Regions from separate parts of the Rheinheimera marina genome, predicted to be linked through region 2. Evidence: predicted binding sites of a transcription regulator. Region 2 holds the regulator's gene; each other region holds the start of a gene.
The links. The regulator FNR, encoded in region 2, switches genes on or off when oxygen is low (the NO sensors DNR and NnrR bind a similar motif). The targets are predictions, from matches to a motif close to TTGATNTANATCAA.
Positions count from the first base shown of each region.

Region 1: a site for FNR is predicted at 1,110-1,123, ahead of hemN (oxygen-independent coproporphyrinogen III oxidase). Genes of this name have one in related genera too.
Region 3: a site for FNR is predicted at 3,254-3,267, ahead of ACFO3I_RS14515 (OmpW/AlkL family protein). Genes of this name have one in related genera too.

Region 1 is NZ_JBHSGB010000012.1:18,085-23,152, reverse strand. Features, by position in the region: gene ACFO3I_RS13430 (efflux RND transporter periplasmic adaptor subunit) at 1-989, opposite strand, end outside; gene hemN (oxygen-independent coproporphyrinogen III oxidase) at 1,181-2,545, shown strand; gene trhP (prephenate-dependent tRNA uridine(34) hydroxylase TrhP) at 2,606-3,940, shown strand; gene ACFO3I_RS13415 (YfhL family 4Fe-4S dicluster ferredoxin) at 3,925-4,122, shown strand; gene ACFO3I_RS13410 (nucleoside deaminase) at 4,196-4,636, shown strand; partial or broken gene ACFO3I_RS13405 (diguanylate cyclase domain-containing protein) at 4,720-5,068, shown strand, end outside.
Region 2 is NZ_JBHSGB010000005.1:277,963-283,030, forward strand. Features, by position in the region: gene ACFO3I_RS05460 (heavy metal translocating P-type ATPase) at 1-1,364, shown strand, start outside; gene ccoS (cbb3-type cytochrome oxidase assembly protein CcoS) at 1,361-1,528, shown strand; gene ACFO3I_RS05470 (sulfite exporter TauE/SafE family protein) at 1,521-2,204, shown strand; gene fnr (fumarate/nitrate reduction transcriptional regulator Fnr) at 2,251-2,967, shown strand; gene uspE (universal stress protein UspE) at 3,076-4,008, shown strand; gene ttcA (tRNA 2-thiocytidine(32) synthetase TtcA) at 4,077-5,006, shown strand; gene ACFO3I_RS05490 (DTW domain-containing protein) at 5,012-5,068, opposite strand, start outside.
Region 3 is NZ_JBHSGB010000013.1:1,167-6,234, forward strand. Features, by position in the region: gene ACFO3I_RS14500 (2-hydroxyacid dehydrogenase) at 1-484, opposite strand, end outside; gene ACFO3I_RS14505 (UDP-2,3-diacylglucosamine diphosphatase) at 586-1,386, shown strand; gene olsF (bifunctional ornithine lipid synthase OlsF) at 1,490-3,199, shown strand; gene ACFO3I_RS14515 (OmpW/AlkL family protein) at 3,374-4,072, shown strand; gene ACFO3I_RS14520 (PilZ domain-containing protein) at 4,100-4,765, opposite strand; gene purL (phosphoribosylformylglycinamidine synthase) at 4,953-5,068, opposite strand, start outside.

The DNA of each region.
Region 1 (5,068 bases), on a different contig from region 2:
TCCACCACTCCGTCTTTATTCAGCACCATGGCAGTGGCTTCGCCTTTGGCATTGCGGCTGACCCCACGTTGTGGTGCCAGGATCACATTGCTTTTCACACCTTCTGGCACCGAGGCCCGTACATACATACCTGGCAGCAATAATTTATCGGGGTTCGGGAACTGGGCTCGTAACGTGACAGAGCCGGTGTCCGGGTTCACTGTGACTTCCGAGAACTGCAGGCTGCCTTTGTGGGCATAAGCAGTCCCATCTTCCAGCGTAAGTTCTACCACGGCTTCGGCGCTGCCAAGCTCACCTGACGCCAGTGCTTTTTTCAGCTGCAGCAATTCAGTGCTGGACTGAGTTAAGTCGACATAAATCGGGTCCAGGCTGGTGACTGTGGCTAAGGCTTCCTCCTGGTTGGCGCTGACCAGAGCACCGGCAGTGACGCTGGATTTACTGATTTGACCGGAAATCGGTGCTTTCACTTTGCTGTAGTTCAGATTGATTTGTGCAGTTTTGATTTGTGCCTGAGCGGTCAGCAAGTCGGCACGGGCCTGCTTATATGCGGCGTCAGCCTCATCCAGCTCTTGCTGGCTGATGGCTTTGATTTTAATCAGCTCACGGTAGCGGTTGGCTTTGGCTTCGCTGCTGGCAATAGCTGCGCTGGCGCGGGCTTCAGCCGCTTTGGCACTGGCGAGTGCGGCTTCGAAAGGCGCCGGGTCAATTTGGTACAAAGCCTGACCGGCTTTCACTTCAGCGCCTTCGGTAAATTGACGCCTTTCGATAATGCCGCTGACCTGAGGACGGATTTGCGCAATTTGATAAGCACTGGTGCGACCCGGCAGTTCGCGGCTCAGAGTCAGGGTCTGGGCCTTGAGTTCCACCACGCCAACGGCTGGCGCCTGCTGACCTTGAGCTGCTCCTTGTTCAGCCTGACCACAAGCGGCCAGTAACACAGAGCCCGCCAGGGCAGAAAATAAATACAGAGTGATGCGGTTAGGCTGCATGAGTAAATCTCCATTTAGAGTGAACGTTCATTCTAAACTTTTTGCTGGGTCATTTCCAGCGCATTTTGTCGCCATATATTGGGTTTTGGTCTGACTGGTACAGATTGAAACAGCGTTTTGTTGTGCTGGATCAAAACTAAACATAGATGCTGTTTGTAAACTTGCGGCCAGATTTCATCTGGAGAATGACTGTGACAGAGCTGCTGTGGTCGCCTGAACTGGTGCAAAAATACAATGTGCACGGGCCTCGCTATACCTCTTATCCAACGGCGCTATCTTTGCAGCCTGGCTTTCCTGTGTCAGCCGTTAAGGCGGCGTTACGGCAGGGGCCGCAAGCGCTGAGTCTGTATCTGCATATCCCGTTTTGTCAGCAACTTTGTTATTACTGTGGTTGCACCAAAGAGGTCACTCGTCATTCGTTTAAAGCAGACCGCTATCTCGATGCTCTGGAGCAGGAAGTGGCGCTCTATCAGCCGCTGCTGGCAGAAAAGCAGATTAATGCGGTGCATTTAGGCGGCGGTACGCCAACCTTTTTAACCCAAGAGCAGCTAAGCCGCTTGGTCGGCTTGCTGCGAAATGCGCTGCCGTTGCAGCAGGACGCTGAATGGTCGGTGGAAATAGACCCGCGCAGTTGCGACAGTGCCAAGCTGGCGCATTTGTTTCAGTTGGGCTTCCGGCGGGTCAGCTTTGGTGTGCAGGATTTTGACCCAGCGGTGCAGCAAGCCATCAACCGACTGCAGTCCTATGCCATGGTGGAAGCACTGGTGCGTCAGGCACAACAGCTGGGCTTTGCATCGGTCAATCTGGATCTGGTCTATGGCTTGCCATTGCAGCGGCCAGACAGCTTTGCCAGCACGGTGCAGCAGGTGATTGCACTGAACCCAGACCGGGTGTCTTTATTCAGCTACGCCCATTTGCCTACCCGCTTTGCGGCACAGCGCAAGATCCCAACCCAGAGCCTGCCTCAGGCGGAAGATAAACTGGCGTTACTGCAGCTGGCGATTGAACGTCTGACTGGCGCTGGTTTTCAGGCTATTGGTATGGATCATTTTGCCAAAGCTTCGGATCCACTGGCACAGGCGCAGCAGCACGGCCGTTTGCAGCGTAACTTTCAGGGCTACACCACGCAGGGGCAGGATGCCTTGCTTGGGCTTGGTATGTCATCCATCAGTCAGGTGGGCGGGGTGATGTGGCAAAACCATAAAGAGCTGCAGCCGTATCAGACCTTGCTGGCTCATGGAGCCTGGCCGGTGGAGCGCGGTTACAGTTCAACAGCGGACGATAAAATCCGCGCTGCATTGATCAGCCAATTGATCTGTCATTTCCAGCTAGACATAGCTGCATTTTCTGCCCAGTGGCAGCTTGCTGATTTCTGGGATTATTTTGCGCAAAGTCGCAGCCAGCTGCAGCCGCTGATTGCCGATGGTCTGGTTCGGGTGACGGCACAGCGCATTGAAGTAACAGCGCTTGGCCGCCTGCTGGTGCGTCTGGTCTGTGCCTGCTTTGACCGCTACCTGCAATTGGCGGTGCAAACCAGCTATTCGAAAGTCGTGTAATCCATTCATTGACAGGCGGCGGGCTTTGCGGTTCGTCGCCGTTTTATTTTTGAGGTCCTTGTGAAAGCTGAATTATTAGCACCGGCCGGCAGCTTAAAAGCAATGCGGCTGGCCTTTGCTTATGGAGCGGATGCGGTGTACGCCGGTCAGCCGCGTTTTAGTTTGCGCGTGCGCAATAACGAGTTTGACTTAGCTCGCCTCGAGCAGGGCATTACCGAAGCACACCAGCTCGGCAAAAAGTTTTACCTGGTGGTGAATATTGCACCGCACAACAGCAAGCTCAGCCGTTTTGTTGAGGAGATGGCGCCCGCTGTGGCGCTTCGGCCTGATGCGCTGATTGTCTCAGACCCTGGTGTGGTGTATTTGCTGCGTCAGCATTTCCCCGAACAACCGCTGCATTTGTCGGTGCAGGCCAATACGGTGAACTGGGCTGCGGTGAAGTTCTGGCAACAGCTTGGCATAGAACGGGTGATTTTATCGCGCGAGCTGGCACTGGATGAAATTGCTGAAATCCGCCGCCAGGTGCCAGCCATGGAGCTGGAAGTCTTTGTGCATGGTGCGCTCTGTATGGCCTATTCCGGTCGCTGCTTGCTGTCAGGTTATTTTAATAAACGCGACCCGAACCAGGGAGCCTGCACCAATGCCTGCCGCTGGAGTTATCAGCTGCATCAGGCCACCGAAGACGAAGTTGGCCAGTTTGTGCCTGTCTCTGAGCAGGTATCTGGATCTGTCTCTGCGCCTGTGTTGCTGGAGGAACAAGGCCGGCCAGGGGAGCTGATGAGTATGGAAGAAGATGAGCACGGCAGTTACATCCTGAACTCGAAAGATTTACGGGCGGTTGAGTTTGTGCCGGAGTTGCTGGCGATGGGCGTGCATTCGCTGAAAATTGAAGGCCGGACCAAATCGCCTTATTACGTGGCCAGAACCACCCAGGTGTACCGTCGTGCCATTGACGACGCTGCGGCTGGCAAGGGGTTTGACCCGGCATTGCTGCAGGAGCTGGATGGCATGGCCAACCGAGGTTTTACTGCGGGTTTCCTGCAGCGCCATCAGCCGCAGCAACTGCAAAATTACCAGACCAGTCACAGCGAGGGCCAGCAGGTATTGGTTGGCGAATTCACCGGCGCTGTGGACCGCATGGGCCGCGCAGAGCTTGAAGTGAAAAACCGTTTTGCGGTGACAGACCAGCTGCTGCTGATGCACCCGGCTGGTAACCAATGGCTGGCACAACCAGAGCTGCGGGATGCGCAGGGGCAACCTGTGCTGCTGGCGCCTGGCTCTGGTTACACAGTGTATCTTGCGTTGCCGGACGGCCTGGCACCCCGCCATGCCATGCTCATCCGTCAGGCCAGCAGTGAGCCGCGCTGCGGGGAGGCCAGATGTCGCTGTGGATAGAGAGCAGCTGTATTAACTGTGATATGTGTGCCCCTGAATGCCCGAATCAGGCGATTGCTTATGACGGCAAGCAGTACCAGATAGACGACAGCCTCTGCACTGAATGTGCAGGCTTTTACGACAGGCCTGCCTGTGTTGAAGTGTGCCCGCTGGACTGCATTGAGGCTTTGCCATCTGTCTGAAAATACTGACTATCTTTTGCAATCTTCCCTGTCTATAGTTTGGGCAGGCAGGTGCAACAGCAAGGAGTCAGGGATGCAGGATCCCTTTATGCAGGCGGCAATAGCCCAGGCCAGAAAGAGCCTGGCTGAAGGTGGCATCCCGATAGGTTCAGTGCTGGTGATCGACGGCCAGATTGTCGGTCAGGGTCATAATCAGCGGGTACAGAAGGGCAGTTGTGTGCTGCACGCCGAAATGGATTGTCTGGAGAATGCTGGCCGGCTAAAAGCCAGCGACTACCGCAAAGCCACACTGTATTCCACCTTATCGCCTTGTGACATGTGCAGCGGCACTGTGCTGCTTTATGGCATAGGCAAAGTGGTGGTCGGTGAAAACCAGACCTTTCAGGGGCCGGAAAGCTATGTGCAAAGCCGTGGTGTGCAGTTAGAGGTATTGCAGGATCCGGAGTGTGTCCAGCTGATGCAAGACTTTATCCAGCAACAACCGGAGCTCTGGAATGAGGATATAGGTGAATAATCCAGGCTGGTTTTATTTGTGGTTACTGGCGGCCATCGGCATTTGTCTGGCCTTGCTGGTGCTATGGTACATCAGCCGGATCAATGGCCGGTTGCAGAGGGGTATTGCGCCAGGAGCGGCGTTCCAGTTTATTGCAGCAGCATCGAAGCCGGGTTTTAAGCCTGCTGGTGGAGCAGGTTCCACTGCAGCAGCTGCTGGATGCGCTGGTGGAAGGCGCAGAGCAGCTGGACCCGACCGCCACCTGCACTGTGTTGCTACTGGATGATCAGGGCAAACTGCATGTGGCGTCGGCGCATGGCATGCCTGGGCCTTATAATCAGGCGATCGAAGGGTTGCAGGCCGCTTACGGTGTTGGTTCCTGTGGTACGGCGGCAGCCACAGGGCAGCGGGTGATCGTCAATGATGTAAGCACCGATCCGCTGTGGGCGCCTT
Region 2 (5,068 bases):
CGGCAGACGGCCTGGTGCGTTCAGGCATCAGCTCAGCCGATGAATCCATGATGACCGGTGAATACAAAGCGGTCGCCAAACGGCCGGGCGATACCGTACTGGCTGGCAGTTTGAACCACGATGGTCTGTTGGAGATTGAAGTGTCGCAGGCGTTGCCTAGTTCGCGACTTGGCCAAATCATTGCGCTGCAGCAGCAAACACTGAACCAAAAACCACAAATTATTGAAAAAACTACCCGCCTCGCGCAGTTTTTTATCCAGCGCTTACTCATTATTGCGACCCTGACCTTTATCGTCTGGTACTTCTGGATTGACCAGGAACGTGCCTTCTGGGTGACCTTATCTGTGCTGGTCGCAACCTGCCCTTGCGCACTGACCCTGGCCACCCCAACAGCCATCACCTGTGCCTTAGCCCGGTTGAATCGCCAGGGCATTTTGATTAAGAACCAGCAAGTGCTCGAAGCGCTGCCCAAACTGACCACCTTGTTTCTCGACAAAACCGGCACCCTGACCCAAGGCCGCTTTAGCATCGCGCGCAAGGTCAGCTTTTCAGACCAATGGTCGGAAACAGAACTGCTGGCTCTGATTGCCCGGCTTGAGACCTATTCAGAGCACCCTATAGCCAGCGCATTTGCCCCCTACCTGACTCCAGGCGACCCACTAAGTCAGGTACAGCTGCATGTGGGTGAAGGTCTGTCCGCACTCTGGACAAGCCCCGATGGTCAGCAGCGTCAGCTTCAGGTTGGTAGTGCAGCATTTTGCCGTTGCACGACCGTTGAGGCAGCGCAAGTTTACTGCTCTATCGACGGCAAACTTCAACTGGCTGTGGAGCTGGACGATAAACTGCGCCCGGAAACTGCTGCCACTCTGGTTGCACTGCATCAACAACAGCTGAAACTGGTCTTATTGACCGGTGACAGTTCTTCTCAGGTTGAACAACTGGCCAGTCAGCTGCCATTTGACCGGGTCGAAAAAAGCTGTAGCCCGGAACGCAAAGTCGAACTGGTGCAACAGGCTGTGCAGCAAGGCGAACATGTGCTGATGTTGGGAGACGGTATCAATGACAGCCCTTCATTCCACGCCGCGCATGTGTCCGTTGCGCTCGACAGCGGGACGGATTTGTCGAAAAACCAGGCTGACGTTGTGCTGCTGCACAGTGATCTGCGCCAGTTGCCTCAGCTGCTCAGCGGTGCAGTGCTGGCGCAGCGCGTTATTAAGCAGAATCTGTGGTGGGCTATGGGCTACAATCTGCTGATTGTGCCGCTGGCCGTCTGTGGTTTTGTCTCACCGCTGGTCGCGGTGATTGGGATGTCCTTCAGCTCTGTGCTGGTGGTGTCCAATTCATTGAGGTTACTCAAAGCATGAGTATTATTTATGTGCTGATCCCTATCGCCATTCTGTTTGTCTGTCTGGGGCTGGCCATTTTTTTCTGGGCCGTTCGTAGTAAGCAGTTCGAAGATTTGAATAAAGAAGGCTACAGCATTTTATTCGACGACAAACCCCAGAAACCCGAATCGCACGATGACTGAATTTGGCTTGCAACTGCTGAGCTTATTCAGCATTGGCCTGCTTGGCAGCGGGCATTGCCTGGTGATGTGCGGAGGCATGGCTGCCGCGCTGCAGCTTGGCATGACCGATCAAAGCCCTTCACAGCGCACCGCATTACAACTCTGGCTAAGTCTAGGCCGCCTGACCACGTACAGCCTGCTTGGTGCGCTGGTGGCCAGCTTTGGCGCCTTGTTGCTGGCAAGCCTGGGGCTTGCGCTGTTCTGGCTCAAACTACTGAGCGGGCTGCTGTTGCTGGCGATGGCGCTGTATCTGACCCGCCTCTGGTTTGGTCTGAATCAACTGGAACGCGCCGGGGCCGTGCTTTGGCGGCAGATACAGCCCGTTGCCAAAAAGCTATTGCCGCTGAACAGTCGCCGCAAAGCACTGGGCTATGGGTTGTGTTGGGGGTTTTTGCCCTGTGGTTTAGTGTACAGCGCCTTAGGCTGGAGCCTGGCCAGTGGCCACGTCTGGCAAGGCGGCACCATGATGTTCGCTTTTGGTATGGGCACCCTGCCGGCCATTCTGCTGTCCGGCTCGGCAGCCGCCGCGTTGATCCGCCTTAAAAGCCAATTATGGGTGCGTGTATTAACAGGCTTGTTATTAGGCATTTACGCCATTTATCTAATTTGGCTTGCTCTGGCGCCACGCATTTTTTAAGCTGGATTAGTTTTTTATTCAGGGTGGAATTCCACAGGAAGGTTTTATGTCGCACTCCAATCTCAATTGCCAGCACTGTGGCTTTAGTCAGCTTTGTTTGCCTTTTACCCTGAGCACTACCGAGCTGGACACGTTGGATGAGATTATTGAGCGCAAAAAGCCGTACCACAAAAGCGATTATCTGTTTGAGTCTGGAAAAAAGCTGACTGCACTCTATGCGGTACGTAGTGGATCCTTTAAAACCTACACCCTGACCGAATCTGGTGAGGAACAAATCACCGGTTTCCATCTGCCAGGCGATGTGATTGGCTTTGACGCCATTGGTGAACAGCAGCACCCAAGCTATGCGCAGGCGCTGGAAACCGCCATGGTCTGCGAAATTCCCTTTTCACAAATTGACCAGCTGATGGACCAGCTACCTAAGTTACGTCAGCAATTGATGCGGCTGATGAGTCAGGACATCAGCGGCGATCAGCAGATGCTGCTCCTGCTCAACCGGAAAAATGCCGAAGAAAAACTGGCAGCGTTTTTAGCTAATCTGGCTAACCGCTTTGGCAACCGCGGTTTCTCGCGTAAAGAGTTCCGGCTCAGCATGACCCGCGGCGAAATTGGCAATTATTTAGGCCTGACCGTTGAAACTATTAGCCGCTTATTGGGTCGATTCCATAAGGATGAGCTGATCCTGGTCGATGGCAAACTCATTACCATTGTCGATCCTGACGCCCTGCAGCAGTTAGCCGGACAGTCAGTGATTGCCCGCTAAATCCGGGCAAAATTGCCCAGACTCTTGATTTAAAACAAGGTCTGGGCGGGACGATCAGCTTATCTTGGCTACACTTAACTCAAGCGAACGCCAAGCAGGAGATCGACCATGACATCATATGCCAACATTCTGGTGGTGCTCGACCCTTCAGTGGTTGAGCAAAAGGCGCTGGGCAGAGCGATCGAACTGGCCAGATTGCAGGACTGCCAACTCACCGCGTTTTTATCTATTTACGATTTTTCCTACGAAATGACCACCATGCTGTCCGGCGAAGAACGCGAGTCCATGCGCCAGGCCGTTATTGCAGACCGTGAACTCTGGATCCGCGAACTGGTGGCAGATTACCAAGCCGCCGGCCTGCGGATTGATATCCAGGTGGTCTGGCACAACAGACCGTTCGAAGCGATAGTACAGGCCGTACTTGAGCAGCAATTCGACCTGGTGATCAAAGGTACCCACGATCATGACGTACTGAAGTCGATGATTTTTACCCCGACCGACTGGCACGTACTACGCAAATGCCCCTGCCCGGTGTTACTGGTCAAAGACCATGACTGGCCTGAACAAGGCAATATCATCGCGGCAGTGAATGCCGGCAGCGAGCAGACGCATCACAGCTCACTGAATCAGCGTATTTTGCAGCAGGCCAACGCATTGGCCACTTTGCTGCACAGTAAAGTACAACTGGTGAATGCCTACCCGGGCACACCGGTCAATATTGCCATCGAAATTCCTGAATTTAACCCGCAGGATTACAACCAGAACATGAAACAACATCACCAGCTGGCCGTACAGAAGCTGGCGGCCGAATTTGGCATTCCGCAGGAGCAGACTCACGTCGCGGAAGGTATGCCGGAAGATGTGTTGCCCCGGCTGGCGTCTGAGCTGGACGCGGAAATGGTGGTGATTGGCACCATTGGACGCACCGGTTTGTCTGCCGCTATTATCGGCAATACCGCAGAACACGTGATTGACCGGCTCGACTGTGACGTGCTCGCGGTTAAACCGGCGAATTTTGTCTGTCCGCTCAGTAAAAACTAACGCTGCCAGATGACGGGACTTGTGGCGCACAGTATAATGTGCGCCTTTTTTCGTCGGGGTTTTAGTCCATGTCACATTCAGTTCAAGCCAAAGCACAATACAATCTGAACAAACTGCACAAACGTCTGCGCCGCCACGTGGGTCAGGCCATCGCAGATTTCGACATGATTGAAGCTGGCGACAAAGTGATGGTGTGTTTGTCAGGCGGCAAAGACAGCTACACCCTGCTGGATATTCTGCTGAATCTGCAGCAGTCTGCACCTATTGATTTCTCTATTGTGGCAGTGAATCTGGACCAGAAACAACCAGGTTTCCCGGCCGATGTATTGCCGGCTTATCTGAGCCAGCTTGGGGTGGACTTTCAGATTGTTACTGAAGACACCTACTCCATCGTCAAAGAAAAGATCCCGGAAGGCAAAACCACCTGCTCGCTCTGTTCACGCCTGCGTCGTGGCATTTTATACCGCACAGCCAAAGAGCTGGGCGCCACGAAAATTGCCTTAGGTCATCACCGCGACGACATGATTGAAACCATGTTCCTGAATATGTTTTACGGCGGCAAAATGAAGTCCATGCCTCCCAAACTGATCAGTGACAATGGCGAGCACATTGTGATCCGCCCGTTGGCCTACTGCAAAGAAAAGGACATCGAAAAGTACTCCGAAGCCAAAGGCTTTCCGATTATTCCATGTAACCTCTGTGGCTCGCAGGACGGCTTGCAACGTCAGGTGGTGAAAGAAATGCTGCAGGATTGGGATAAACGCTTCCCTGGCCGCATTGAAACCATGTTTCAGGCCATGCAAAACATCACCCTGTCCCATATGCTGGATAAAAACCTGTTTGATTTCGCCGCAGTCCGTCGCGGTGCCACCCTAGCAGAGGGTGATCTGGCCTTTGATAAAGTGGATGTGCCAAAAATCCCTGTTGGTTTACTGGACGACGAGGATTATCAGGAGCAACAGCAGAAGGTTCAGATCCAAACAGTGGAACTCAGCTAAAGTCCTTAGCGCTGATTAAATTCGGCAAAGCGCTGCGCCAGCTCAGCGCTTATTTCCTTCTG
Region 3 (5,068 bases), on a different contig from region 2:
AGCGGGACCAGCCAGACACCTGATACCCCAAAGCGGCAAAATGGCTGGCGGCGGCAGCGCCCAGTTCACCCAGGCCAAGTACACAAAGGTGGCGAATGTTTCTGGGGCTTTTCGGTTTCCATTGCTGCTGTTGTTGTTGCTGGATGAACAAGTCCAGCCGCTGTTGGTAGTAACCCAACACAGAATCTAAATACCCCAGCATCGATTGGGTCAGGTGCGGGTCGACAATACGGGCCAGCGGCAGGTCTGGCAGATCAGGATCCGACAGGATGTTGTCCACCCCGGCGCCAAAAGACTGCAGGCTTTTCAGCTCAGAGAGCGCCACCAATGAGCCCGCAGGTTGCTTCCATACCACCGCCATTTGTACTTGTTCTGGCGCGCTGTAATCCGGCCATTGTTGGACCAACACCCCAGGCAATAAGGCCTGCAGCTTCTCCACCAGAGCTCCCAGTTTACGGTCTGGGATCACCAAAGCTAACGACATGTCATCACCAAAAGTTCAACAGCCTGTCACAGGGCTGACATCAGAGCGCCTCATTCTAGCTCAGGCAACTGATGCCAGACCAGCCCAAAGAGGACCTTCAGATGTTGCACTGCAGAACCATCTTTTTATCCGACATTCATTTAGGAAACAAAGACTGTCAGGCGCGTTACCTGCTGCATTTTCTGGAAAACAGTAAGGCTCAGACCATTTATCTGCTCGGAGACATCATCGACTTATGGGCGATGCGTCGCCAGGTGTGCTGGACCCCGGAACAGAACCTGGTGATCAAAACCCTGCTGGCCAAAGCCGAACAAGGCTGTGAGCTGATTTATATCCCTGGCAACCACGACGAAGAATTCCGTCATTGGGCTGGCCGCGAGTTTGGCGAAGTCAAAATTCAGTTGCGCGGCTGTCACACCACGGCCCTTGGCAAAAAGCTACTGCTGCTGCACGGTGACGAATTTGATAAAGAGGTGAACTTTGGCCGCTTCCACACCTGGCTGGGGGATCACCTGTACGATTTCCTGCTGTTTTTAAACCGTTGGACTAACAGAATACGCCGTGCTTTAGGTGGTCGTTATTTCAGTCTGGCGGCCTTTATTAAAAGCAAAGTACCAGGGGCACGAGAAGCCATTGCCCGTTACCGTCAGGCCGCTATCGACAAAGCCAAACGCAGTGGTTTCGATGGGGTGGTCTGTGGTCATATCCATCACCCGGAAATCTCGCTGCAGGATGGGGTGATCTATTGCAATGACGGCGACTGGATTGACAGCTGCACGGCGTTGGTGGAAGAAATGGACGGCAGCCTGGCCATTTACCACTGGACAGAGCAAAGCCACACCATAGCAGCACTGCCTCTGGCGGAGATCAAAGCGGAAACGGCCGCTCAGCAAGCGGCCTGAGCTGGTCAAAATTTCCTCAAACTGCCATACGACTGACGCTTTTCTGTCATACAAACCCTCTAGCTTGTCTGGAAAGAACAGAGTGTCTGGCTGAGGAAAACCTATGATTAGCGTCGAGCAAATGATCCAACAACATATGCCGGGGTTGCAACAAAAACCCTGGCTGCAAACCCCGGTCAGAGGCGCACTGCGGCATTTACTGCACGAGCAGGAGTTTGTCGAATTTGCCAGGCGCTACCCTCATCTGCAAGGCATTGAATTTGTCGAGCAGGTACTGGATTACTTTCAGTTTGCTTACCAGGTGCGTGACAATGAAGTAGAACGCATTCCAAGCACGGGCAAAGTGGTGATCATCGCCAACCACCCTATAGGTTCACTGGATGGACTGGCGCTGATTAAACTGGTCAGCGATATCCGTCCTGATGTGAAAGTGATTGCCAACCAATTACTGATGGCCATAGACCCGCTGCATTCGTTGTTGCTGCCGGTGAACAATATGTCCGGCGGCACCGAGCGTAGCCGCATTGATCGCATCAGCGACCACTTGCAGCAGGAAGGCGCACTGATCCTGTTTCCGGCAGGTGAAGTCTCACGCCTGAAGCCAAATGGCATTCGTGATAACAAATGGCATGGCGGTTTCTTACGTTTTGCCATGTCAGCCAAGGCCCCTATTCTGCCTATTTACATCGACGGCCGGAATTCAGCGCTGTTTTATGGCGCCTCCATGCTGTACAAACCTTTGGCAACCATGCTGTTGGTGCAGGAAATGTTTAAGCAAAAACGCAAAAACATTGGTATGCGCATTGGTGAACTGATCCCTTATGACAGCTTTGCTCAGCTGCCACTGGAGACCACCGCTAAGGTCAAACTCTTTAAAAAGCACCTGTATCGGCTGGCCAAAGACAAAGAGCCGTTATTTAAAACGCAAAAAGCCATAGCCCACCCGGAAGATCGGATCCTGCTGAAAAAAGCCGTCGAAGCCTGCCCTTTATTAGGCGAAACCAGCGACGGTAAACAGATTTATCTGTATCAGTACCAGCAAAGCTCGCCCGTATTACGCGAGATTGGCCGCTTACGCGAACTGGCGTTCCGGGCGGTCGGCGAAGGCACAGGGCAACGTCGCGATATCGACCTGTACGACAGTTACTATGAACAGCTGATCCTGTGGGATAAGGACGATTTGGAAATTGTTGGCGCCTACCGCTTTGCCAACACCGCCAAAGTGATGACAGAAAAAGGCTTACCTGGCCTGTATACGGCGTCGCTGTTTCGCTTCAGCGAACGCATGACGCCTTATCTGGACCAAGGGCTGGAACTGGGCCGCAGCTTTGTGCAGCCGCGTTATTGGGGCAAACGCAGCCTGGAATACCTCTGGTACGGCATTGGTGCTTACCTGAAGCAAAACCCGGATATTCGTTACCTGTTTGGTGGTGTCAGCTTATCCAACAGTTATCCGAAAGCGGCACGGGATTTAATGGTGTATTTCTACAGCCTGTACTTCCGCTGCACTGAACAAAGTGCAGCACCTAATCTGCCTTATGAGCTGCCTGCTGAAACCCTGACTCAGTTGCAGCAACATTTTACCGGCGATAACTACACCCAGGATTTTGTCCAGTTGAAACACCTGCTGGCCAATATGGGCGCCAGTATTCCTACCTTGTACAAACAGTACAGTGAACTGACTGAACCTGGTGGCGTAAAATTCCTGGCGTTTGGGGTGGACCCGGACTTCGCCGACTGTGTCGACGGCTTGGTACTCGTCGATATGCAGCAGCTAAAAGCCACTAAAAAAGCACGCTACATGCCCACATAAGCCACTGGCTGCAAAGGGTTTACCAATCAAATAGCCACCTGATGCGTGGCTTTTTTGTTTTAAATCAAACTCTGCGCCAGCAGAAACAACTTCAGCCCTGATTTGTTGATCTGGCCCAATGTTTTTCCCGCTACAAAGCGCAGACTGGCGCCAGCTAAACGCAATGAGGAAAACATGATGAAAGGGTTTAAATACGCGGTTTTGGTTTCAGCTCTGCTCGCCGCTCCGGCCTTCGCCAACTGGTCAGTGAATGTGGGTGCTATAGGCGTCAGTCCGGATGACAGCAGCAGTCACCTGAATGTTGTCGAAACCGTAGCCGGTTTGCCAGCCAACTCCACCGCTGTTGGTGTCAACAGCAATACCCAGCTGGGCCTGACCGTTGATTACAAGCTCAGCCCGAACTGGACCTTCGAGCTGATCGCCGCCACCCCGTTCAGTCACGATATCGCCGTAAAAGGCTCCGCCATTGATGGCCTGCCTATTGGTAAAACTAAACATTTACCGCCCACCTTACTGGCACAATACCATTTTGTGCTGGAAGACAGCCGCTTTGACCCTTTTGTAGGTCTGGGTCTGAATTACACCAAATTCTTTAATGAGAAAGTATCACCAGAACTGACCAGTACCTTACAGGCATTAAATGTCACCACAGCGTCAGACGATGTCGACCTGAAATTGAAAGATTCGGTAGGTCTGGCGATTCAGGCGGGTCTGAACATTCAGCTGGACAGCAACTGGGGTGTACACCTGATGTTAAGCCGGATGGATATTAGTACCACAGGCCGGGTGCAGGTTAACGGTGCCACCATTCAAAGTGTTGATGTCGACATTGACCCTTATGTCTGGATGCTGGGCGTACGTTACAGCCTGTAATAGCACTATGCTGGTCCAGCAAGCCTTTTAAAAGGCTTGCTGGATCAGTTGCTCTAAGCGGTATTGCGCTTCATTAAACTGGATACCAATAGACAAACCGCGTTCATCCACGCGAGAGTTGCGCACTTCACCTGAAATCGCAATAGGGTCACCCAGTTTCGGGTTTTCCACTCTGAGCAGTACGGGGGCCAATTGCACCTTATTGGCTTTGTATTCGGCTTCAAACAAAAAACGGCAGCCACTATTGGATACGTCGACCAGATGGCCGTTAAAACTGCGGGCATTTTGCAGCACTTCCATATTCAGCCGCACCGTCGCCGGCAGGAACAGACTGCTGCGCTTTTCCAGCCTTAGACCACGTCGTTGCACAGCGTCAGGAAAACTGATGGCGATCAGACGGTCGGGCAAGCGGATCAGCTGCAACAGCTCCGATTTAAACGCCAGGCACTCGCCTATGGTTTCTTCAAGCAAAAAGCGGCAAACCAGAATTAAACCATTCTGAAAAAAACGTTCAGGAACTGAGTCATCCGGTTTAAAAAACAGATAGCGGCCAGTCTTATAGCCAATAAGCTCAGCCGTGCAGCGGGTCTTCAGATGATCCAGCAATTGAATGTCAAAACGTTGTCCGACTTTGACATGACTCAACCACTGTTGTTCTGTGTCAAATTCAACAGAAATGTCAGGTGACTGCATACCTATTCCATGGAAGTGCGACGTTTACCAGTGCTCTATTCTGAGAAAGAACGGACGGGATTTCAAGCACAAATTGATAAAAAATGAAACTTTGATAAATACATCACATGCATTAACAATTTGGAAAAATTTTCGCCAATAAAAAAGCCCCGTTTGTAAGCGGGGCTTTTTTATCACTGATTCAGGCTTAGCCTAACCAAACCCGTGCATTGCGGAACATCCGCATCCACGGGCTGTCTTCCTGCCACTCATCCGGGTGCCAGGAGTTTGCCACAGTGCGGAATACCCGCTCCGGGTGAGGCA